3 regions of the Methylobacterium sp. 285MFTsu5.1 genome follow, and region 1 is predicted to be linked to each of the others. Evidence: riboswitches for the same ligand, from Rfam matches in the RefSeq annotation. Region 1 holds a riboswitch; each other region holds the start of a gene.

Region 1 (7,616 bases):
GCTGCCCGAGTGGCGCGGGATGTTGAGTAGCGGCGAGCCGACCCGCAGGACCTCGTCGCGGGTCACCGCGGCGTCGATGAAGGCGTAGCCCCCGATCAACCGAAACTCCGGCGTCACCTGTCCGACGAAGCTGAGGTCGAAGCCCTGGCTGCGCACCGCGCCGGCGGCGATCTGGAAGAAGAAGTCCCGCGGGTCGGTCGTGAGGACGTTCTCCTTCTCGATGTGGAAGGCCGCGCCGGTCACGCTCAGGCCGGTGAAGAGGTCGAGCTTGACGCCCGCCTCGTAGCCGAAGCCGGTCTCCGGGGCGAAGGGTCGGGTCGCGATGTCGAAGCCGGTATTGGGCCGGAACGAGGCCGCCACGTTGCCGTAGAACGAGAGGAAGGAGAGCGGCTGGTAGACGAGACCCGCGCGGGGCGAGAAGCCGGTCCGGTCCTGCTCCGTGCGCTCGTTGCCGACTTTGTCGCGGAAGGTCTGGTTGTAGAAGTCGGTCCGGTTGCCGAGGAGCAATTTCCATTCCGGGCTGAGCGCAATCTGATCCTGGACGTAGATGGCGGTGTTCCCGACGTTCTCGCTCGCGCTGTAGCGCCGCGTGAAGGGCGGCTTGGGCTGGCCGTAGACCGGGTTGAACAGGTCGATGGCGAACGGGTCGAGCCGCGGCGTCGAGCGCAGCAGGTTCTCGGTGCTGTTGTAGCGCTCGTGCTCAAGGCCGAGCAGCACTGTGTGCGCGAACGGCCCGGTATCGAAGTGCCCGACGAGCTCGGCCTGCCCGATGGCGACGCCCCAGGTGAAGTCGTGCCGGCGGAACTCGCGCAGCAGGGTGCGGCCGTCGTCGAGGAGGCCGGTCGCGCCGGTCTGCAGGCCGGTCAGGCTGCCGGTGTTGAAGTGGCCGGCAACCCTGAGCTGCCAGTCGGCATTGAAGGCGTGATCCAGGCGGATCTGCAGGATCCCGGCTGCTGACACCGAGTCGTCGCCCGGCTCACCAAAGAATCGCGAGCGCGGGACGAGGCCCAGGCGGTTGTTCACCGCGACCGTCCCGCGGTCGAAGGTCTGACGGTTGCGAAGGTACTGCGCCTCGACGGTGAGCTTGGTGTCTGGGCTAATCAGCCAACTCACCACGGGCGCGACCAGGACACGGTCGCCGTCGACGAAATCGCGAAAGCTGTCCTGCCGGGCGAGCGCGCCGTTGAACCGGTAGAGGACGGTGCCCTCCTCGTTCAGCGGTCCGCCGGCGTCGACGGTGGTGCGCGCCGTGCCGAAGCTCCCGAACAGGGTACCCATCTCGACGAAGGGCAGCGCCACGGGCTGCTTGGTCAGAATGTTGACGGTGCCGCCCGGGTCGCTGCGTCCATAGAGTGCCCCGCTCGGACCTTTGAGCACCTCGATGGACTGCACGTTCTGTGTGTCCGGCGCGCCGTTGTAGCCGCGGGCGATGTTGAAGCCGTTGAAGAAGATGTCTTGGGTAGCGAAGCCGCGCACCGAGTAGAGCGCGAGGTTCTGGGCGCCGAAATTATTCTGCTTGTTGACGCCCGGGACGTAGTCGAGCGCTCGTTCGACCCGGGTGGCGGCGGTGTCCCGCAGGACCTCCTGGGGCACGACGTCAACCTGCTGGGGCAGCGAGAGCCGCGGCGTCACCGTCTTGGTGCCGCTGTAGAGATCTTTGACCTGGTACGTGGGGGCGGCGGTGTAGCTGCCCTCGACCGAGAGTGGGTCGAGTACGACCGAGGCCGGAGCGGTGTCAGCTCGTAGGCCCTGGGCGGTCGCTGGGGCCAACCCAAGGGAGACGAGCGCGAGCGATGCGACGGATGCGCGAAGCCGCCATTGCGGAGCGGGACGGGACACGGGCCTGGGACCTCGGGACGGCAGTGGCACGTCACCGCGAACGAGGCCTGGGCCACCGCCTCACGAGGCAGCGCTTCGACACCCGTCAGGACACCCCGCCCGACGCGTTTCGCGTGTGACCACGGCTGACGGCAGGTCTCCTGGCTCGCGGGTCATCGCCCTCGCACCGTCTTCCCGGGGTGACCCAGTGACATGGTGGTGAAGGGCTCGCCGCTTACAGTTGCGGGGGCAGCCACGGCATCGGGCTGTCACCCTCACCGCGTTCCCTTTTGATCCCCCGAAGGGGAACCGTCACGGCCCAGCTACAGCCTCACGAACCCGTGAGTCAACGCGAGCCGATGATCGGTCCGGGGACCGCCAGGATCCATCCGCCGATAAGCGCTCCACCGTTTCAGCCGTCCCCAGAAGCTTGCGTTGAGGCGGGCTTCCAGCGCTTGCCGAGACGCATCCCGCAGGCCATTGTGGTGGTACACACGTTGACGAGGCGGATCGCCTAAGTCATTGCCGCAGAACGGAATTCTGGATCATACGGCGGAATCCCCCCCTCTCCGCCACGTACTTGAATTTAATCGTTGATTTAACTGAGTCTTCTGACGGGGTTGCAGTAGCCGGCCCACGTTGCGCCCTACATTTCGAAACGGCTTGTACCGGATGTAGATGGACGATGTGCCCGCGCGCGAGGGCGAACCCGTTGCTCGCTATCATCACCAAGGCCGATTTCTTCGAGAGTCATTCTGATAGCGCAGCCGGGGCGAGGACCCATGCGGCAGCGGTCATGCTCGCTGCCGGACACATGACTATAGTGATTGGGAGTTCAGATCCGCCCACCGACAGTCAGCGTGAGAGGGCGAGTCGCATCCCGATGACCGGCTCGATCTTGCCCCAGAAGAACGCCGAGTACTGCTCCGCGCGATCGGCCGGGCCGGCGTAGCCAAGTTGGTCAGAGGCCGACCTCGGCGAGTTTTGGCTCGCGACTGCCGATGGTACGCTGATAGGCGAGCGCGAGATGCTCGCCGAGCGCGTCGGCCAGTATCTTCTCACATCGAGTATGGGTGGTGTCTCGTGACCTGACCGGCTGGCTTTGGACCGGGCTGATTGAGAGGATCAGCCAGGACCGAAGGCGTCGGACATGCGGCGAGGTCAGAAGACGAGCGGGGAGCAGGTCGTGCTGAAGCTGCGCCAGATCGAGGTGCAGACGGCACAAGGCAAAAGCTTGGCGCTGGCGTGCGAGGAGGCGGAGATCTCTGAGCAGAGCTACGACCGCTGGCGCAAGGAGTACGGCGGCCTCCAAGTCGACCAGGCCAGGAAAATGAAGCAGTTGGAGCGCGAGAACGCTCGGTTACGGCGGCTCGTGGCGGACCTGTCTTTGGAAAAGCAGGTACTGGCGGACGTCGCCTCGGGAAACTTGTAGCCCCCGAGCGGCTCCGGCAGGCGGTCGATGGCATCCGGGAGAAGTACGGCCTCTTGCGAACGTCACGCCTGCCGGATCGTCGGCCTGCACCGGGGCACGCAGCGCTACGTGTCCACGCTACGTGCCCACACTGCTGGCCGACGCGGATGCGCTGACCCGCGCCATCATGGCCCTGGCGTCCGAGTACGGCGCGACAGATACCGCCGTGTCACCGCGCTGCTGCAGGCAGACGGCTGGCCGGTGGGCAAGGATCGGGTTCATCCTTCGAGAACCTCAGGACGAGGGCATCTGGCCTCGCGAGGGGCTGAAGGTCCCCCGGGAGCACCGGCCGCGCAGCCGTATCTGGCTGACCGACGGCTCATGCGTGCAACTACGGCCGCTCCGCCGCGGCCATGTGGGGAGCTTCGACTTCGTGCAGGCGCAGACACATGACGGGCGCAGCTTGCGCGTCCTGACGCTGATCGACGAGCACAGTCGGACATGCTTGGCGCTGAAGGTGGCCCGACGCATCAACAGCGTAGGTGTGATCGAGACGCTGGCCGATGCGATGTGCCTGCACAGCATCCCGGAGCACATCCGCCGCGATAACGGCCCCGAGATGATCTCGAAGGCGCTGCGCCAGTGGGTCGCCAAGACGGGGCCACAGATTCAGTACATCGCACCCGGCTCGCCGTGGGAGAACGTGTACTGTGAGAGCTTCAACGGTAGGCTGCGCGACGAGTGCCTGCGCCAAGAGATCTTCTACTCGCTGAAGGAGGCGCAGATCGTGATTGGTCGATGGCAATCTACCTACAGCCGCGTCCGACCGCATTCGTCGATTGGCTATCGGCCACCTGCGCCTGTCAGCTTCCTAGATCTGGCCTCCCGGCTCCCCGTGGCCGCCGGCATGCAGTAGCCTCGCAATCGGCTCGGTCCAAAATACCGGTCAGGTCAAGGAGACACCCGAGCCGAGGCTATGAAGATGGGGGCATATGCGGACGTTCCGCTGGCGACCCATGCCGGCCGCCCGGATCGCGGCCAAGCTTTCGCTCAAGGCGGTCATCTGCGACCGGCCGCGCACGGTCGGTAGCCATCGAAGTCGGCGGCGACTGTACCTGAGATTCCCTGTTCGAAGCAGTTCAACGCCGCGAACTCTTGAACTCGAGCAGTTTATGTCGCGAGCAACGTCGGTACTCTCGCCCCCCGGCGAACGCAGCCGTCGCCGTGAGTGCGCTCATCGACCGGTCCCCTGCTGCATCCGCTGGCGGGGCTTCGAATGCCGTCGCTTGCCCACCCTGCCGAAGGGCAGGCGCAACGTCGCGATCACCGGATAGACGGCGGGAAGAACGACGAGCGTCAGCAGCGTCGCGGTGATCAGGCCGCCGATCACCACTGAGGCGAGCGGGCGCTGCACTTCCGCACCCGCGCTGGTCGAGAGCGCCATCGGCAGGAAGCCGAGCGCTGCGACAAGGGCCGTCATCATCACCGGGCGCAGGCGCCTCTCGGCCGCCCGGGTGGCCGCCTCCCGCGGGTCGAGGCCGGAAGCCTCGAGGTCGCGGATGGTGCTCGTCAGCACCACGCCGTTCAGGATCGCGATGCCGAAGGTCGCGATGAAGCCGATCGCCGCCGAGATCGAGAACGGCATGTCGCGCACAGAGAGGGCAAGGATGCCCCCCGTCGCGGCCATCGGCACGTTGAGGAAGATCAGCCCGGCGCGGCGGATGTCGCCGAACATCACGACGAGGAGGACGAGGATCCCCGCCAGCGCCGCCGGCACCACCACCGAGAGGCGGGCGGTAGCCTCCTGCAGGTTCTGGTACTGGCCGCTCCATTGCAGCGCGTAGCGGGGCGGCAGCTTGACCTGATCGGACACGGCCTTCTGCGCGGCGTCCACGAAGCTCTGCACGTCGCGGCCGCGGACGTTGGCCTGGATCGAGATCCGCCGCTGCAGCCGCTCGCGGCTGATCTGGGCCGGGCCGGAGGTGACCTCCACCGAGGCCACCATCGCGAGCGGCACCGTCATGGCGGGACCGGTCTCCTTGCCCGGCCGCCCCACCGGCAGGGCGCGGATGCGCTCGATGTCGCTGCGGTCAGCCGGGTCGAGCCGGACCACGATGTCGGTGATGGAATTGTCGTCGCCGTAGACCATGCCGGCGGTGCGCCCGCCGATGCTCTCGACCACGTCGAGCACGTCCGAGACGTTGATCCCGTAGCGGGCGGCCCTGACCCGGTCGACCCGGATCGAGAGCGCCGGCATCCCGGCCTGCGCCTCGGCCTTCACGTCCGCCGCGCCCTGAATGCCTGAGACCACCCGCACGATGGAATCGGCCGTGTCCCTCAGGACCTTCAGGTCGTCGCCGTAGAGGTTGATCGCGACGTCGCCGCGCACGCCCTCCAAGAGGTCGTCCATCCGCATCTGGATCGGCTGCGAGAAGCTGTAGGCGACGCCCGGCACCTCCTCCCGGAGGCGCTTGTCGAAGGCCGCGACGAGCCCTTCCTGGCTGTCGGCGGTCCTCCAGGTCGAGGGGTCGGTCAGGGTGATGAAGCTGTCGGTCGATTCGACGCCCATCGGGTCGGTCGGGATCTCGGCGCTGCCGGTGAGGGAGACGATCCGCTTCACCTCGGGGAAGGATTTCAGCACCCGCTCGATGCGGGTCACGGTGGCGAGCGAGGCGTTCAGCGCGATGCCGGGCAGCTTCTCGGAGGTGATGACGATCGAGCCCTCCGACAGCTTCGGCAGGAACTCGCCCCCGAGCCGCGTGGCCATCGCGCAGGAGCCGGCGAACAGGGCGACCGTCGTGAGCACGGTGGCGAACGCGTGCCGCTCGGCCCAGCGCAGCACCGGCGTGTAGACACCCCGCACCGCGTGGACGAGACGCGTCTCGCGCTCATTGACACCGCGCCCGGCGAGAAAGAGCGCCGCGAGCGCCGGCATCAGGATCAGGGTGACGACGAGCGACGAGGCGAGCGCCAGGATCACCGTGAGCGCCATCGGGGCGAACATCTTGCCGGCCACGCCTTCCAGCGCGAGGATCGGGACGTACACGATGATGATGATCGCCACCGCGAAGATCACCGGGCGGGCCACCTCGGCGGCGGCGTCGCGGATCACGTCGTGGGCCGGGCGGTCCGGGTGCTCGCCCCGGGCGCGGAGCACGTTCTCGATCATCACCACCGCGCCGTCGACGATCAGCCCGAAATCGATCGCCCCGAGGCTCATCAGGTTGCCCGACAGGCCGAGCAGCCGCATCCCGGCAAACGCCATCAGCATCGAGAGCGGGATCGCGGCGGCGACGATCAGCCCTGCGCGCAGGTTGCCGAGCAGCAGGAGCAGCACCACGATCACCAGCACCGCCCCCTCGAGGAGGTTGTGCTCCACCGTGCGGATGGTTCGGTCCACCAGCGCGCTGCGGTCGTAGAACGGGACGATCTCGACCCCCGGCGGCAGTTGCTGGCGCAGGGCGGCGATCGTCTTCTTCACCTCCGCGACCACGGCGCTGGCATTCTCGCCGTAGCGCATCATCGCGATGCCGACGACGGTCTCGCCTTCCGCGTCGTGGGTGACGGCGCCGAGCCGGACCTTGGGGGCCTCCTGCACCGTGCCCAGCGTGCCGAGCGTCACCGGCACGCCGCCGGGGCCCGTCGCGACGACGATGTTCGCGATGTCCTCCGGGCCCTTGGCGAGGCCGAGGCCGCGGATCGTCTCCTGCTGGTCGTTGTGCTCGATGTAGGCGCCGCCCCGGGCGGCGTTGTTCTCGGCGAGCGCCGTGTAGACCTGGACCAGCGTCACGCCGTAGCGGCGCAGCGCGTCCGCCGAGACGCGGACCTCCTCGGTCGGCATCTGGCCGCCGTAGATGTTCACGTCGGCGATTCCGGGGGTGAGCTTCAGCTTCGGCGCGATGGTCCATTGCAGGATGCGCTTGAGCTGCATCGGCGTGTAGGCGGGCCCGCGCAGCTCGAACTGGTAGATCTCGCCGAGCCCGGTCGCCATCGGACCCATCTGCGGATCGCCGACTCCGGCGGGCATCAGGCTCTTGGCCTGGGGCAGGCGCTGGAATACCTCCGCCCGCGCCGCTGTGACCGACACGGATTCGTCGAAGGTGACGTAGACCGCCGAGACGCCGGCCCGGGACGTCGAGCGGACGTTGGAGAGCCCCGGCGCGCCGGCCATCGCGTTCTCGACAGGAAAGGTGACGAGCCGCTCGACCTCCAGGGGGCCGAGCCCCGGCGACAGGGTGAGGATCATCACCTGCTTCGGCGAGATGTCCGGCACCGCGTCGATCGAGAGACCTTCGAGGTTAGCGGCTCCGCCCGCCGCCGCGGCCAGCGCGATCATCAGCACGAGGAAGCGGCGGCGGACCAGGATGGCGAACCAGCTCTTCATCGC
Region 2 (7,616 bases), on a different contig from region 1:
GTCATCGAGGCCCTCGACGTGGCCTCGATCTACGAGGTGCCGCTCTCCTATCGGACCGCGGGCCTCGACCGGGAGGTGCTCGGCCATTTCGGCCTGGAGCACGGCGAGGAGCCGGATCTCGGCCGCTGGCAGACCATCGCCGAGCGCGTGCGCAATCCCGAGGGCGAGGTCTCGATCGCCATCGTGGGTAAGTACACGGGGCTGAAGGACGCCTACAAGTCGCTGACCGAGGCGCTGACCCACGGGGGCATCAGCCACCGGGTGAAGGTCAATCTCGAGTGGATCGAGGCCGAGGTGTTCGAGCGCGAGGATCCGGCGCCTTTCCTCGAAGGCCTCAACGGGATCCTCGTGCCGGGCGGCTTCGGCCAGCGCGGGGCCGAGGGCAAGATCCGCGCGGCCCGCTACGCCCGCGAGAAGCGCATCCCCTATCTCGGCATCTGCTTCGGCATGCAGATGGCGGTGATCGAGGCGGCCCGCTCGCTGGCCGGGATGCCGGAGGCCAACTCCACGGAGTTCGGCGACACCGCCGAGCCGGTGGTCGGCCTGCTCACCGAGTGGCTGCGCGGCAACGAGCTGGAGCGGCGCGCGGCGGCCGGCGATCTCGGCGGCACGATGCGGCTCGGCGCCTACGAGGCGAAGCTCGACCCCGAGTCCAAGATCGCCCAGATTTACGGGTCCGATCAGATCTCGGAGCGCCACCGCCACCGCTACGAGGTCAACATGGCCTATCGCGAGCGGCTGGAGGCCAAGGGCCTGCGCTTCTCGGGCGTGTCCCCCGACGGCCTGTTGCCCGAGACGGTGGAGCATGTCGGGCACCCGTGGTTCATCGGCGTGCAGTTCCATCCGGAGCTGAAGTCGCGCCCGTTCGAGCCGCACCCGCTGTTCAAGGGCTTCGTCGGCGCCGCGATCGAGCAGAGCCGCCTGGTCTGAGGCCGCGGCGGCGCGCCGCTGCTCGCGCGGCGGCCCGCGGCCCTATATCCTCGGTGCCGTGACCGAGATCCTCTTCTACCACATGCAGCGGCAGCCCCTGGAGAAGGTGCTGCCGAACCTCGTCGAGCGCTCGCTGGACCGCGGCTGGCAGGCCGCGATCCAGGCGGCGAGCGAGGAGCGCCTGCAGGCGCTCGACGACCACCTCTGGACCTATTCCGACGAGAGCTTCCTGCCGCACGGCACCGACCGCGAGCCCGACGCCGCGAGCCAGCCGGTGGTGCTCACGCTCCGGGACGTGAATCCCAACACCGCCTCGATCCGCTTCCTGGTGGAGGGCGCCGACCTGCCGCCCGACGCCGGGCAGTACGAGCGGATCTGCATCCTGTTCGACGGGACTGACCAGGACGCGCTGCTGCGCGCCCGCGAGCAGTGGAAGCAGGCCAAGGACGCCGGCCACGCGGTGGCCTACTGGCAGCAGGACGAGTCCGGACGCTGGAACAAGAAGGCTTGATAATGGCCCCCCACGCACGTCTCGGGCGCGCCGCGCTCGCCCTCGCCCTGGCCCTCGCAGCGCCCACAGTGGCCCTCGCCCAGGACGCGCCGCACGGCCATCCCGCGGAGAGCAAACCGGCGCAGCGCGGCCCGGAGGGGCGCCGCCTGCCGCCCGATTCGACGACCAAGCAGAGCGTGACGCTGCCGGACGGCCGGACCCTCGACTTCACCGCCACCGCCGGCAGCCTGCCCCTCGTCGACGAGGCGGGCAAGCTGCAGGCCGAGATCGCCTACGTCGCCTACACGATGGCGCCGCAGGCCGGCCGGGAGCGTCCCGTCACTTTCGCGGTCAATGGCGGCCCGGGCGCCGCCTCGGCCTATCTCAATATCGGGGCGATCGGGCCCTGGCGGCTGCCGGTCGGCGGCGACAGCATCAGCCCGTCGCAGCCGGTGACGCTGACGCCCAACGACGGGACGTGGCTCGGCTTCACCGACCTCATCTTCCTCGATCCCGTGGGGACCGGGTACAGCCGGGCCGCGGACGGGAACGGCAAGGCCTACTGGTCGATCGATTCCGACGCCTCGACTCTGGCGGCGACCATCGCGCGCTACCTGCGCGTCAACGACCGCATGGCGAGCCCGAAATTCTTCGTCGGCGAGAGCTACGGCGGCTTCCGCGGCCCGCTGATCGCCGAGAAGCTCCAGGAGGAGATCGGCGTCGGCCTGTCCGGCATGGTGCTGCTCTCGCCGGTGCTCGATTTCGCGTGGCTGGAGACGCCGCGGGCCAACCCGTGGGGCTACGTGCTGAAGCTGCCCTCGCTGGCGGCGGGCGCGCTCGAGCGGGCCGGCACGGTGCCGACGCCAACCCTGCTCGGCGACGCGGAGGCCTACGCCTCGGGCCCGTACCTGAGCGACCTGCTCACGGGGCCGAGCGACACGGCCGCCGTCGCCCGGATGACCGAGAAGGTCGCGCCCCTCGTCGGTCTCGACCCCGCCCTGGTGCGTGCCCAGGCGGCGCGCCTCTCGACCCGGAGCGTCCAGCGCGAGATCGACCGCGCCGAGGGCCGCGTGACCAGCGCCTACGACACCGGCATCACCGGCTGGGACCCGAACCCGGACGCCGCCCAGTCGAGCTTCGAGGATCCCCAGCTCACCGCCCTCCAGGCACCGCTGACGAGCGCGATGCTCGACCTCTACGCGCGGACGCTGAAATGGCCGGTGACCAACATGCGCTACGAGCTCCTGAACAACGCCGTCAATCGCGGCTGGAACTGGGGCTCGGGCCGGCAGGCACCCGAGGTCCTGTCGAACCTGAAGGGCGATCTGGCGCTCGACGGGCACCTGCGCGTCCTCGTGGCGCACGGCTTCACCGACCTGGTGACGCCCTACTTCGCCTCGAAGCTCCTGCTGGCGCAGGTCCCCGCCTACGCCGCCGGCCGCCTGAGCCTCGCGGTCTATCCGGGCGGGCACATGTTCTACACGCGACCGGACTCGCGCGCCGCCTTCCGGACGGACGTGGAGCGGATGTACACGGACGCCCTGAAGGTGCGCGACGCCGGCTCGACCCGTCCGGCCGGAGCCCCCGCCGAGCATCTCCGGACGGCGCCGTAGCGCCTCCGGCCCGCCAAGCCGGTCACGCGTCGTCGAAGGCGAGGGCCTCGGCCGGGTAATCCACCATCGTCCGGCGCTGCGCGTCGGTGTTCTGCCACTCGCCGACCTTCATGTAGCGGCCCTCGAGATCGCGGACCTCGACCACCTTCCCGATTGTGGGGATCGACTGGAAGCCCTGCGGCCAGTTCGACGCGAAGTAGAAGACCTGCTCGACGTGGTCCGAGAGGTGGCAGATCCCCGGCCCGAACGTCCCCAGCCCGAAGACGAGGTAGCGGCCGTTCACCAGCGCCGCGACGTCGGAGATCAGCGACTCGCTCTGGATCTCCACCGGCAATCCGCGCCGCTCCGCGTACGCCTCCACCTCGGCGATGACCGGGTTCAGCCTGTTCTCGAAGACGAGCTTGACCGAGCGGATCCGGCCCTCGGCCAGGAGCCGGTCGATGACCATCCGGTAGAACGCGAAGGGCGGCTGCGGGTAGTGCGGATCGACCCAGGTGCTGAAGATGTCGCCCGACCGGATGTGGATCAGGAGCTGGTCGTCGGGCTTCACCGGGAAGTTCTTCGGCAGACCGTTGAACAGCGGCCGGATCACGCTCTGCACGATCGCGCGCGAATCCGCCGGTCCCCGCAGCGCGGTCACGCGCTCGAACTGCGTCGGGTCGAAATACAGGCCCGACAAAAAGTAGCCGTCCGCCGGCAGCGGCTCGTCCGGCGGGATGAAGGTGATGCCGTCGCAGGTCAGCCGCTCGGTCAGGAAGATCACCTTGCTGCGGTCGACCTTGGGCACCTTGATGTATTTCAGGTTGAGCGACTTCGCGATGGTCACCGCGATGATGTACTGGACGAGGCAGTTGCCGAAGGCGCCGTTCTCGAACAGCGACAGGCCGACCAGGGCATGGCTGGCGCGGTCGGGCGCCGACTGGAGCGCGTAGGTGACGTAGACGTTGGCGCCGGGCTTCTCGTTCAGGAGCGTCACGTCGAGGCCGAGCATCGCCCGCAGCGCGATCAGGTCGACCGCGGCCTCGTCGGCGCGGATGCCGATGCCGGCGATCCGGGCCGGTTCGGGCGCGGCGATCCGGACCGCGCGCGCCCAGGCCCGCTCGTCGGGGACGATCGCGGCGACGAGGGCGTCCGGGGTCGCGGTCCAGACGGCGAGGTCCGGCTCGGCCCACGTCACGCCGTCCTGCGAGACCGCCACCGCGACGTCGCCGGGCTCCGCGGGAACCGCCCCCTCCCCCGGCCGCAGGGCGACGGAATGGATCGGGAAGCGGCCGCCGAGGTCGACCTCGAGCCACGTCGTTCCCGTGCCCACATCGGAGACGATCCGCGGCTCACGGCCTGCCGCGAGATCGACGAGAACCGGGGTCGGATCGTCTGTCGGGGCCATCGGGTCTCCGGGAGTTCAGCGCCCGCGCCGGGGCCGGGCGGGTATCGGGTGCGGCGGTGCCCGCTCCGGGGCGCGGCCGTCAAGCCCGCCCCGATCGCGGGGCGGGCGCGGGAAACGGCCGCGATCCGGCGCCGCTCCGTTGTGTCCCGGCGGTCATGCGTCTACAACGGCCGGGCGACGGTGCCCCGGAGACGGGGTGAAAAGGGAATGCGGTGAGGGGTTTGAAGCCCCGATTCCGCGGCTGCCCCCGCAACTGTGAGCGGCGAGCGCCCGCCAAGCGCCACCGGAGCGATCCGGGAAGGCGGTGGGCGCGCCGAGCCGCGAGCCAGGAGACCTGCCGTCGCGACAGGATCCCGCAATGCCGCCGGTGGGGCGGCTGGAGACGCTTCTGATGACGACGCAAACCCTCGCCCCCATCGCCGCCGGCACCCGCGCGTCGGAGCGCCCGATCGCCGTCGCACTCGCGGCCGTGCTGGGCCTCGGCCTGCTGTTCATGGCGGGCTTCTCGCCGGCGATCGCGCTCCACAACGCGGCGCACGATTTCCGGCACACCCAGAACTTCCCCTGCCACTGACGTCCCCGGACCAGGGATGATCATCCGGCTCCTGTCGGCGGCCCTCGCCGCCGGCTTCTTCGCGGCTGCCATCGTGACGGGCCTCGAACTCACGCTGACCTCGCCGCTGATCGTCGCGGCCGAGCGCTACGAGCAGCAGGAGGCGCCGAACCGGGCTGCCAAGGCGCTCCCGATCAAGGCGTTCCCGATCGTGCTCGCCCATGCCGGGCACGACCACGCCGCGCCCGACGCCGCGCCGGAATGGCAGCCCGCGCCCGGCCTGCCGCGGATGGCCTTCACCGGGCTCGCGACCCTCGTGGGCGGCGTCGGCTACGCGCTGCTGCTCGGCGCGGTGATGCTCGCCTGCAGCCGCGAACCCACGCCGCAGGTCGGCCTCGCCTTCGCGGTGGCCGCCTTCGCCAGCGTCGCGCTCGCGCCGGGTCTCGGCCTGCCGCCGGAACTGCCCGGCAGCGCGGCGGCCCCGCTCGCGACGCGGCAGGCGTGGTGGGTGATGACCGCCGCGGCGACCGGGATGGGGCTCTACCTGATCACGATACGCCGCGCGCTGATCACGATCCTCGGGGGGCTCGTCCTGATCATCGCGCCGCACGTCGTCGGTGCCCCGCAGGCGCCCGAGGCCGCGTCCGAACTTCCGGCCGCGCTCGCCGCGCAATTCGCCGCGCGGTCGCTCGCCATCAGCTTCGTGTTCTGGATCCTGATCGGGCTGGGGCTCGGCTGGGCGTGGCAGGCCTTCGCCCGCGGCGCGGATCGGGGAGCGGCCCGTGCCTGAGACCGTTCTCTACGTCTGCACCACCTGCCGCCGGCCGGACGACGACCCCGACGGGCCCCGCGCCGGGGCCCGCCTGCTGGAGGCGCTTCGAGCGCGGAGCGGCGCCACGCCGGACCTGCGGGTCGAGGCGGTGGAGTGCCTTTCGGTCTGCAAGCGGCCCTGCACCGTGGCGGTCGCCGCGGCCGACCGCTGGACCTACGTCTACGGCGACATGGATCCGGCCGCCTCGGCCGAGATCATCCTCGGCGGGCTCGCGGCCTACGCGGCGACCCCGGACGGCATCGTGCCCTGGCGCGAGCGTCCGGAGGCGTTCCGCAAGGGCGTGATCGCCCGCATTCCCCCTTTCCCAGAACCCCGCCCGGTCCCCGCCGGCACCCTGGAGCCCGCGGAATGACCCTCGTGAACAAGATCCCCTGCACCATCGTCACCGGATTCCTCGGGGCCGGCAAGACGACCCTCGTCCGCCACGTGGTCGAGAACGCCAAGGGGCGCCGCCTCGCGATCCTGGTGAACGAGTTCGGTGATATCGGCTTCGACAAGTCCTTCCTGGCCGCCTGCGGCGTCGAGGGCTGCACCGAGGACGCCATCGTCGAGCTGCCGAACGGCTGCATCTGCTGCACGGTCGCGGACGATTTCGTGCCGGCGCTGGAGACCCTTCTCGGCCGCGCCGAGCCGCCGGAGCACATCCTGATCGAGACCTCCGGCCTCGCCCTGCCGAAGCCGCTGGTCCAGGCGTTCCAGTGGCCGGCGATCCGCTCGCGGGTGACCGTCGACGGAGTGGTCGCGGTGGTCGACGGCCCGGCGGTGGCCTCGGGCGCCTTCGCGGAGGATCCGGAGGCCCTCGCGGCCCAGCGCGCCGCCGACCAGTCGGTCGACCACGACAACCCCCTGGAGGAGGTGTTCGAGGACCAGCTCCTCTGCGCCGACCTCGTGGTCGTCAACAAGGCCGACCTGATCGACGCCGCGACGCGGGCGCGGGTCCGCGCCGAGGTCGAGGGGCACCTGCCCCGCGCCGTGAAGGTGGTCGAGACCGAGAACGGCGCCATCGACCCGCGGGTGCTGCTCGGTCTCGGCGCGGCCGCCGAGGACGACCTCGACGCCCGCCCCTCGCATCACGGCGAGGGCGAGGACCACGACCACGACGATTTCGAGACCGTCGCGCTTCCGGTGCGCCCGGCGGTGACCGCGGGGGATCTCGCGGCCCGGGTCGAGGCGGCGGCCGAGGCCGCCGGCGTCCTGCGCATCAAGGGCTTCGCCGAGGTCGCGGGCAAGCCGATGCGCCTCGTGGTGCAGGGTGTCGGCCGACGCGTGACCCATCATTTCGACCGCCCCTGGCGGGCCGGGGAAGCCCGCGACGGGACGCTGGTGGTGATCGGCCTCAAGGGCTTCGACAAGGACGCCGTCGCGGCGGCCCTCGCGGGATGAGGCCGGTCGCGCACGCCCGCCCGGACTCGCTCTAGGGGTCGCCGCGGTGCACCTCGTGCGCATCGATTCCGTCTCCCTCGACGAGGGCGAGGCGGCCGTGGATCTCGGGCAGGAGCCCGGCGACCTCGTGGTGCTGTCCTTCACCGACAGCGACCTCGCGTCGGTCGGGCAGGCCCACGCCGCGGAGCCCGGCCTGCCGAGCCTGCGGCTCGCGAAGCTCGCCAGGCTGCGGCACCCGCTCTCGGTTGACCTCTACGTCGAGCGCGTCGTGGCGCGCGCCAAGGTCGTGGTGATTCGCTGCCTGGGCGGCCTCGATTACTGGCGCTACGGGATCGAGCGCTGCGCCGAGGCCGCGCGGGCGCACGGCGTCGTCCTCGCGGTCCTGCCGGGCGACGACCGGCCGGACCCGCGCCTCGCCGCCTTCTCCA
Region 3 (7,616 bases), on a different contig from region 1:
GGCCTCAGCCGGTCGGCGATCCTCCAGTCGGTGCACCCGGACCGCGCCGGCGACGGCGCCCTCCTGAGCCGGATCCGGCAGATGGGCGACCGGCTCGGCGGAGAGGTCTTCCTGCGCCAGGCCGGGCAGGCGCGCGAATCCGATGGCGACCGCCTCGGCGCGATCGGCTGCCCGACCCTGGTCGTGGCGGCGGCCCAGGACGCCCTGCGCAGCCTCGACGAGGCGCGGGAGCTCCGCGACGGCATCCCGGGCGCGACGCTGAGGGTGATCGACGGGTCGGGCCACATGCTGCCGCTCGAGGCCCCGGACCCGCTGGCGGACGCGATCGTGCCCTGGCTGCGGGCTCAGGCCTCCGGAGCCTCGACGATCGGGTCGTAGCGGGCGGCGTCGAAGCCCAGGAGGTTCCAGCTCTGCGCCATGTGGGGCGGGAGCGGCGCGCTCACGTCGACCGGCTTGCCGGTCCGCGGGTGCGGGATGACGATCCGCCGGGCGAGCAGGTGGAGGCGGTTCTGGATGCCGCCCGGCAGCTCCCAGTTCTCGACGGAGAAGTATTTCGGGTCGCCCACGATCGGGTGGCCGATATGGGCCGCGTGGGCGCGCAGCTGGTGCGTGCGGCCGGTGACCGGCTTGAACGACAGCCAGGACAGCTTCTGGGCCGCCTGATCGACCATCGCGTAGTAGGTCAGCGCGTGGCTCGCGCCCTCGTCGCCGTGCTTGGCGACCCGCATCCGCGCGTCGGCGTCGGTGGGCTCCTCCTTGGCGAGGTAGGTCGAGACGCGTCCCTGCCGGACCCGCGGCACCCCCGCGGTGAGCGCCCAGTAGATCTTCCGCGCCGCCCGGGACCGGAAGCTCTTGGCCAGCGTCGCGGCGGCGAGCCGGGTCTTGGCGATGATCAGGCACCCGGCCGTGTCCTTGTCCAGCCGGTGGACGAGGCGCGGCTTCTGGCCGTCCGGACCCGTGAGGGCGGCGAGCAGGCCGTCCACGTGCCGGACCGTCCCCGAACCGCCCTGGACCGCGAGGCCGAAGGGCTTGTTGAGGATCATCATGTCGGCATCCTCGTAGAGGATCAGCGACCGGATGAAGGCGGCGTCGTCCTGCTCGCGGGCGGCGCTGCGCGGCCGCTCGGTGGGCTGGTCGAGGCGCAGCGGCGGCACGCGCACGCTCATGCCCGGCTCCAGCCGGTCGTTCGGCTTGGCGCGCTTGCCGTCGACCCGCAACTCGCCCTTGCGGACGATGGTCTGCACGCGGGTGAAGGGCAGGAGCGGGAAGCGGGCGGTGAGGAAGCGGTCGATCCGCATCCCGGCCTCGTCCGGCTCGACGGTCAGGGTCTGCACGCCGGAAGCGAGGGTCGCGGAGGCGGCGGCGCGCTGCTCGCGCCGGGTCGGACCGGGCGCGGGGGCAGAGGCGAGGGCCGGGGAGGGGGCCGCCGAGCGCTTGGCCGGCGGCCGGCCGCCGGGCTTGCCCGCCGCGGCGTCGCGCGGTGCGGCGGCGTCGCGGCGCGGCTTCGGCGGCCGGGCCGGCGCCGGGGCCGCAGCGGCCTGCGCGCCCCAGGGATCGCGGGTGCCGGCATCCTCGCCGCGGTTGCGGGCCGCGCGCTCGGCGGCGTCGCGGGCGCTGGTGCGCGGGCCCGTGCGGGCGCGGCCGTCGGCCTGGGCCTTGCCGCCCCTGAACTTGCTGGCGCTGGACTTGCCGGCCTGAGGCTTGCGCCCCGTCGGCCCGCCGCTTCTGGGAGGTCGTATCGTCATGCTTCCGCCGGCACCCGTCTCCGCGTCGGACGGAGCGTCCGGGCGCATGGGCCGCGGCGTCGCGGACGTCCGGACCGATGGGATTGCCCGGCTGTAGCATCGCCCGCGCCGAGCGGCAAAGGCGGTGGGCCGACCCGGTCCGTCAGGGCTCCGCGCGCCACGCGTCGCGGAGGCGGTCCTTCAGGCCGGCGGGGAAGAGGTCGGGACCGCCCGGCACGTCGAGCCCGTCCAGATCGCACCACCGCGCCACGCAGGCGGTGCCGGAATCCTCGTGGAAGACGAAGCGCTCCTGCCCGTCGAACCGCCCCGGCGGCAGGGCGACGGGGAACAGGAACAGCACCTCGTGCCCGACCTGCCCCTCGTGCGTGAAGATGTTCTCCACGACGCGGGGGCCGCCGAGCACCGAGACGGTGACGCCGAGCTCCTCCCGGAACTCCCGGATCAGGGCGTCCTCGACCCGCTCGCCGAACGCGACGCTGCCGCCGAGCGGCCGGACGCCTTTCAGCCGCCCGTCATCCGCGCGGACCTCGGCCACGAGCAGGCTGTTGCCGCGCCGGGGAAGACCCAGTGCCTTCACGCGAATCTCCGCAGGGGGCCGCCAGACCGTCATCCCGCAGGGGCTAGCCCGTCGTCGGCGAGGCCGCAACGGACCGGCGCACAGCGCGCCGATCCACGGCAACAACCGGACACACGGTTGACGCCCGCCCCCGCTACGGCCAAGCTGTGTTCGACGGTTCCCCTCGGGGATCAAAAGGGAACGCGGTGAGGGGTTCGCCCCGAAGCCGCGGCTGCCCCCGCAACTGTAAGTGGCGAGCCCTTCACCACCACGTCACTGGGTCACCCCGGGAAGACGGTGCGAGGGCGGCGACCCGCGAGCCAGGAGACCTGCCGTCAGCCGTGGTCACACGCGAAACGCGCCGGGCGGGGTGTCCTGGCGGGTGTCGAGGCGCCGCCAGTCCCGAGGGGAGGCGGCCGCCGAGGCCTCGTTCGCGGTGACGTGCCACAGCAAGCGCGCCCGCGACGCCGTTCCCCATGCCCGTTTCCGCTGTCCCGACTCCCTTGAGCCCTGTCGCAGCTCGCCGTCGCGCGCCCGCACGGGCAGAGGCTACCGGACAGCGGGCGCATTGTAATGTTATTACAATGCCTGTAGGACGCGGGGGCCGGCGCGCGCCGTGCACGGACCACTTTCCCCATGTCTCCATCGACCCATCGCTCCTGCCTCGGCGGGCGGGCCCCCCTCTGCGGCGTTCTCCTCGCGCTCCTCGCCAGTCCGGCCGCCGCACAGGAGGCGGTCACGCTGGATGAGCTGTCGGTCGCGGGCGCGGGCGGCGACCCGGGCCGCCTCCCGCCGAACGGGCTCAACCTGCGCACGCCCGACCGGACCGCGAGCCGCCTCGGCCTGACGCCGCTGGAGACGCCCGCCAGCCTCGACATCGTGTCGGGCGAGACCGCGCGGCTGCGCGGCCAGGACACGATCGCCGAGGCCGTGACCCAGGACGCGACCGGCATCACCACCATCGCGGCGCCCGGCAACGGCAACGGCGCGTTCACGTCCCGCGGCTTCGCCGGACCGAACTCGATCCAGCAGCTCTACGACGGCACGCGCTTCTACGTCGGCGCCAACACCGTGACCTTCCCGTTCGACACGTGGAACGTCGAGCGGATCGAGGTGCTGCGCGGGCCGTCCTCGGTGCTCTACGGCGACGGCGCCATCGGCGGCGTCATCAACGTGGTGCCCAAGAAGCCGGTCTTCGTGCCGATCAACGCCGCCCGCGCGGTGATCGGCACCGACGGGGTCGCGCGGCTCGCCCTCGATTCCGGCGGCCCGCTGGGCCAGGCTGAGTACGGCGACACCTTCGCGTACCGCCTCAACGTCAGCGGCAACCGCGCCGACGGCTGGATGCGGCCGGAGGGCGATTTCCGCAACCTCGCGGTCTCCGCCGCCCTGCTGTTCCGGCCGAGCGCCGACCTCGCCTTCACCCTGAGCCACGATCTCGGCTACCAGGAGCCCGCCCGCTACTGGGGCACCCCGCTGGTCGAGGGACGGATCCCGGATCTCATCCGGTTCAACAACTACAACGTCCGCGACGCGAAGATCACCTGGGCCGACAACTGGACCCAGCTCAAGACCGAGTGGTCCCCCTCGGCCGATATCACGATCCGCAACACCGCCTACCGGCTGACCAGCCGGCGCCACTGGCTCGACGTCGAGCAGTACAGCTACAACCGCGGCACCGGGCTCGTGGACCGGGGCGACTACCTGGAGATCTACCACAGCCAGGAGCAGGTCGGAGACCGCCTCGACGCGACGTTCCGGGGCAGCCTGTTCGGGCTGCCGAACCAGTTCGTGGCCGGCTTCGACGTGAACCACATCGACTTCCGCCACACCAACAACTTCTACTTCGACCAGACCACGAGCGTGCCGCTCACCGGCTACGATCCGGGCCTGTTCCCGCAGAACGGCCGGGCGCGCCCGGCCTACGCGACGCAGACGAGCCAGGCCTCGGTCTTCGCCGAGGACCGGGTGATCCTGTCGGACAAGCTGTCGTTCCTCACCGGCGTGCGCCTCGACGTGCCGACGCTGAACCGCGAGGACCTGCAGACGGGATCGCGGTTCGAGAAGACCTATCGGGCGCTCGGCTACCGGTTCGGCCTCGTCTACAACCCGACGCCGGACAGCGCGCTCTACGCCCAGTACAGCTTCGCCACCGACCCGGTGAACAGCCTGATCACGCTGTCGCAGTCGCTGGCCGGCTTCAAGCTCGCGACCGGCGATCAGGTCGAGATCGGCGCCAAGGGGCTGGCCTTCGACGGCGCCCTCGAATGGACCGTCGCGGGCTACAGGATCGTCAAGGACAACCTGATCTCGGCGATCCCCGGCCAGCCGACGCTGTCCACGCAGGTGGGGAGCCAGTCCTCGCAGGGCTTCGAGCTGGCGCTCGGCTGGCGCTTCGCGCCGGGCTGGCGGCTCGACGGCAACCTCGCGCTCCTCCACGCGCAGTACGACCGGTTCGACCAGACGGTGAACGGCGCCACCGTCTCGTACGTCGGCAACCAGCCGATCGACGTGCCCGAGCGCGTGGCCAACCTCTGGCTGACCTGGGACGTCACCCGCGACTGGACCGCGCGGGTCGGACTGCAGAACGTCGGGCAGGTCTACAGCGACTTCGGCAACACGGCGCGGCGCCCCGCCTACAACCTCGTCAACGCGGTCCTGGACCATCAGGTGACGGCGGATTCACGCCTGTCCGTGCGGGTCTACAACCTGTTCGACAAGGTCTACGCGATCTCGGGCAACGCCGTGAACGGGGTCGGGACCAACTGGCTGCTCGGGCGCCCGCGCTCGGTTGAGGTCGCCTACACGGTGACGTGGTGAGCCTGCCGCGCCGGCTCGGCAAGGCGGGACGGCGCTGGCTGCTCCTGTTCCACCGCTGGGCCGGGATCGCCGCGGGGCTGTTCTTCGCGCTGTGGATCGGCTCCGGGCTGGTGATGCTCTCCGTGCCGTTCCCGGCGCTCACCGAGGCCGAGCGGCTGTCGCGGCTCGCCCCGATCGCCTGGGATCAGGTCGCGGTCGCGCCGGACGCGGCGCTGCGGGCCGGCGGGCTCGCCGGCGTGCCGGCCGCCTTCGGCCTGGAGATGCGGGGCGACGAGCCGGTCTACCGGATCGCCGGCCACGACGGCACCCGGGTGACGGTCTCGGCACGGACCGGCGCGCGGCTCGGTCCGCTGACACCCGCAGACGCGCTGCGTGTTGCGGCCGGTGGTGCTCCGGCTGCGCAGGCCGAGCAGGTCGCGCGCGACCAGTGGACCGTCACGGCCCGCTACGACCCGCTCCGGCCCTTCCTGAAGGTGGCCCTCGGCGACGCCGCGGGGACCGAGCTCTACGTGTCTGCGGTGACCGGCGAGATCGCCCTCGACACGACACGCTTCGAGCGGGGCTGGAACTGGGTGGGTTCGGTGGCGCACTGGATCTACCTCACGCCGCTGCGGGCCCGGCCGGAGCTGTGGCGGACGATCCTGTTGTGGCTCTCCGGTTTCGCCGCCCTCGGCGCGCTGAGTGGAGGCGCGATCGGGATCTGGCGCCTGCGCCTTCGGCGGCGCTACGCGGCCGGGGCGGTCACGCCCTATCGCGGGCTGGCGCGCTGGCACCACCTGCTCGGCCTCGCGGGGGGCCTCGGCTTGAGCACGTTCATCGTCAGCGGCTGGATCTCCATGAACCCGAACCGCTGGTTCAGCGCGACCAGCCCGCCGGTAGCGTTGCGCGCCGCCTATGCTGGAATCCCGCCGGCGCTCGGCCTCGATCCGCACCGGCTCCGCGATGGCGCCGTGCCGGATACGCGCATCCTGCGCTTCGCCGCCATCGGTGGACGCTGGTGGATCGTCGCCGAGACGGCGGACGGCCTCCGGACGGTCGCAGCGGACGGCGCGACCGCCCTCGACGCGCGCAGCATCGCGACGGCCGCGGCCGACGGTTTCGCGGACGGTCCCCTCCGGTCGATCCGCCCGCTATACGCCTACGACGCCTACTGGTATCCCCACGGGGCCGACCCACGGCCGCTTCCGGTGCTGCGCCTGCGCTTCGGCGACGCGGCCGCCACGTGGCTCCATGTCGATCCCCGGGACGGCACGATCCTCCAGCGCCTGGACCGCTCGGGCCGGATCAACCGCTGGCTGTTCGACGCCGCGCACCGGCTCGACCTGCCGGGGCTCACCGGCAACCGCCCCCTGCACGATACGGCCCAGTGGGTCCTGAATCTCCTGGCGGCGGGCATCGCGGTCACCGGGATCGTGGCGGGCTGGCGCAGGCTGCGTCGGACGCTGTCCGCCTGAGGTCGGATTCAGCGTGTGCTGTCGAGCGGTCGAGATCGGCCCGGCGGTGGCTTCCGATCCGATCCGGTCGTGCTGCGCATCAGGACGACAGACCGGAGGCGGACGCAGATACCTCCACGTCCGGCCTGTGCGCCTGTCGGTATTCACGGGGGCTCACGTCGTAGCGATCCTTGAAGCGGCGCGCGAAATGCGCCTGGCTGCTGAAGCCGCAGCCATAAGCCAACAGGCCGATCGACAGGGCGGCGCAGGCCGGGTCGGTCAGGCGCTTGGCTGCCACCTCCAGGCGGCGTCCCCAGATGTAGTCGGAGATGTGCCGGCCGCGCTCATGAAACAGCTCCTGCAGCCGCCGCAACGACACGCCCATCGCGGCGGCGAGCCGGGGCGGGTCCAGGTTCGGGTCGCTCAGGTTCGCCTCGACATAGGCCTTGGCGCGCTGGACCGTGACGTTGCCGTGGATGGAACGCGGCGCCTCCTGCGCCATCCGTTCGGCGAGGCTCGCCACGATCAGGTCGACGCCGATCGATGCCATGCGCTCGGCCGCGTCAGGAGTGAGGCGATCGCTGACCCGGACGAGTTCCTGAAGGTACGAGCCCGTCAGGGTCGTCGAGGCGAGGTCCGCTGCGGCCGTGAGCGCGGTGTAGAGTCGGGACGGGCCCAGAACGGTCTCGAAACGCTGGTGCGGCAGATCGATGACCAAGGAGTCGCCGGTCTCCGCCTCCATCACGGATGAACTCGAGTCGAGCAAGATGAGGTCGCCCGGCTTGGTCTTCGCCTCCCGGTCAAGCTGCTGGATTGTATCCCGTCTGGACAGCTTCAGGAGCACGAAAACCCGATCGGGGTTCCCGCGGCGTCGCGCTTCGGCGTCCGTGATTCTGGTCCGCACGGTTGTGTGCCAGAAATGCGAGATCGGCATCGCGCCGATACACGTCACGTTCAGCCGTCCCTGGAACGGGAGACCGTCCGGCGTCTCGATCTCGGCAGGCACGAGACGCTCGCAGACCAGTTCCCGCCATTGGCGGACCGCGTTTCTGGGATGAATCC

Evidence for each region. A riboswitch is a leader RNA that binds a small molecule or an ion and turns the genes downstream of it on or off. The one in region 1 is predicted to bind cobalamin.
Region 2: another riboswitch for cobalamin. It lies ahead of H288_RS0121435 (CbtB domain-containing protein); the one in region 1 lies ahead of H288_RS0102950 (TonB-dependent siderophore receptor).
Region 3: another riboswitch for cobalamin. It lies ahead of H288_RS0116390 (TonB-dependent siderophore receptor); the one in region 1 lies ahead of H288_RS0102950 (TonB-dependent siderophore receptor).

The regions. Positions count from the first base shown of each region.
Region 1 covers NZ_KB911270.1:587,601-595,216, reverse strand. Annotated here, with positions in the region: gene H288_RS0102950 (TonB-dependent siderophore receptor) at 1-1,770, opposite strand, end outside; cobalamin riboswitch at 1,952-2,147, opposite strand; partial or broken gene H288_RS32055 (IS3 family transposase) at 2,969-4,145, shown strand; gene H288_RS0102930 (CusA/CzcA family heavy metal efflux RND transporter) at 4,464-7,613, opposite strand.
Region 2 covers NZ_KB911285.1:97,396-105,011, forward strand. Annotated here, with positions in the region: gene H288_RS0121415 (CTP synthase) at 1-930, shown strand, start outside; gene H288_RS0121420 (DNA polymerase III subunit chi) at 989-1,441, shown strand; gene H288_RS0121425 (peptidase S10) at 1,444-3,033, shown strand; gene H288_RS0121430 (discoidin domain-containing protein) at 3,056-4,420, opposite strand; cobalamin riboswitch at 4,582-4,777, shown strand; gene H288_RS0121435 (CbtB domain-containing protein) at 4,812-4,994, shown strand; gene H288_RS0121440 (CbtA family protein) at 5,011-5,763, shown strand; gene H288_RS0121445 (DUF1636 domain-containing protein) at 5,756-6,157, shown strand; gene cobW (cobalamin biosynthesis protein CobW) at 6,154-7,188, shown strand; gene cobN (cobaltochelatase subunit CobN) at 7,235-7,616, shown strand, end outside.
Region 3 covers NZ_KB911279.1:93,561-101,176, forward strand. Annotated here, with positions in the region: gene H288_RS0116375 (alpha/beta fold hydrolase) at 1-378, shown strand, start outside; gene H288_RS0116380 (RluA family pseudouridine synthase) at 345-1,745, opposite strand; gene H288_RS0116385 (NUDIX domain-containing protein) at 1,888-2,355, opposite strand; cobalamin riboswitch at 2,460-2,653, shown strand; gene H288_RS0116390 (TonB-dependent siderophore receptor) at 2,938-5,121, shown strand; gene H288_RS0116395 (peptidase) at 5,118-6,575, shown strand; gene H288_RS0116400 (helix-turn-helix domain-containing protein) at 6,655-7,616, opposite strand, start outside.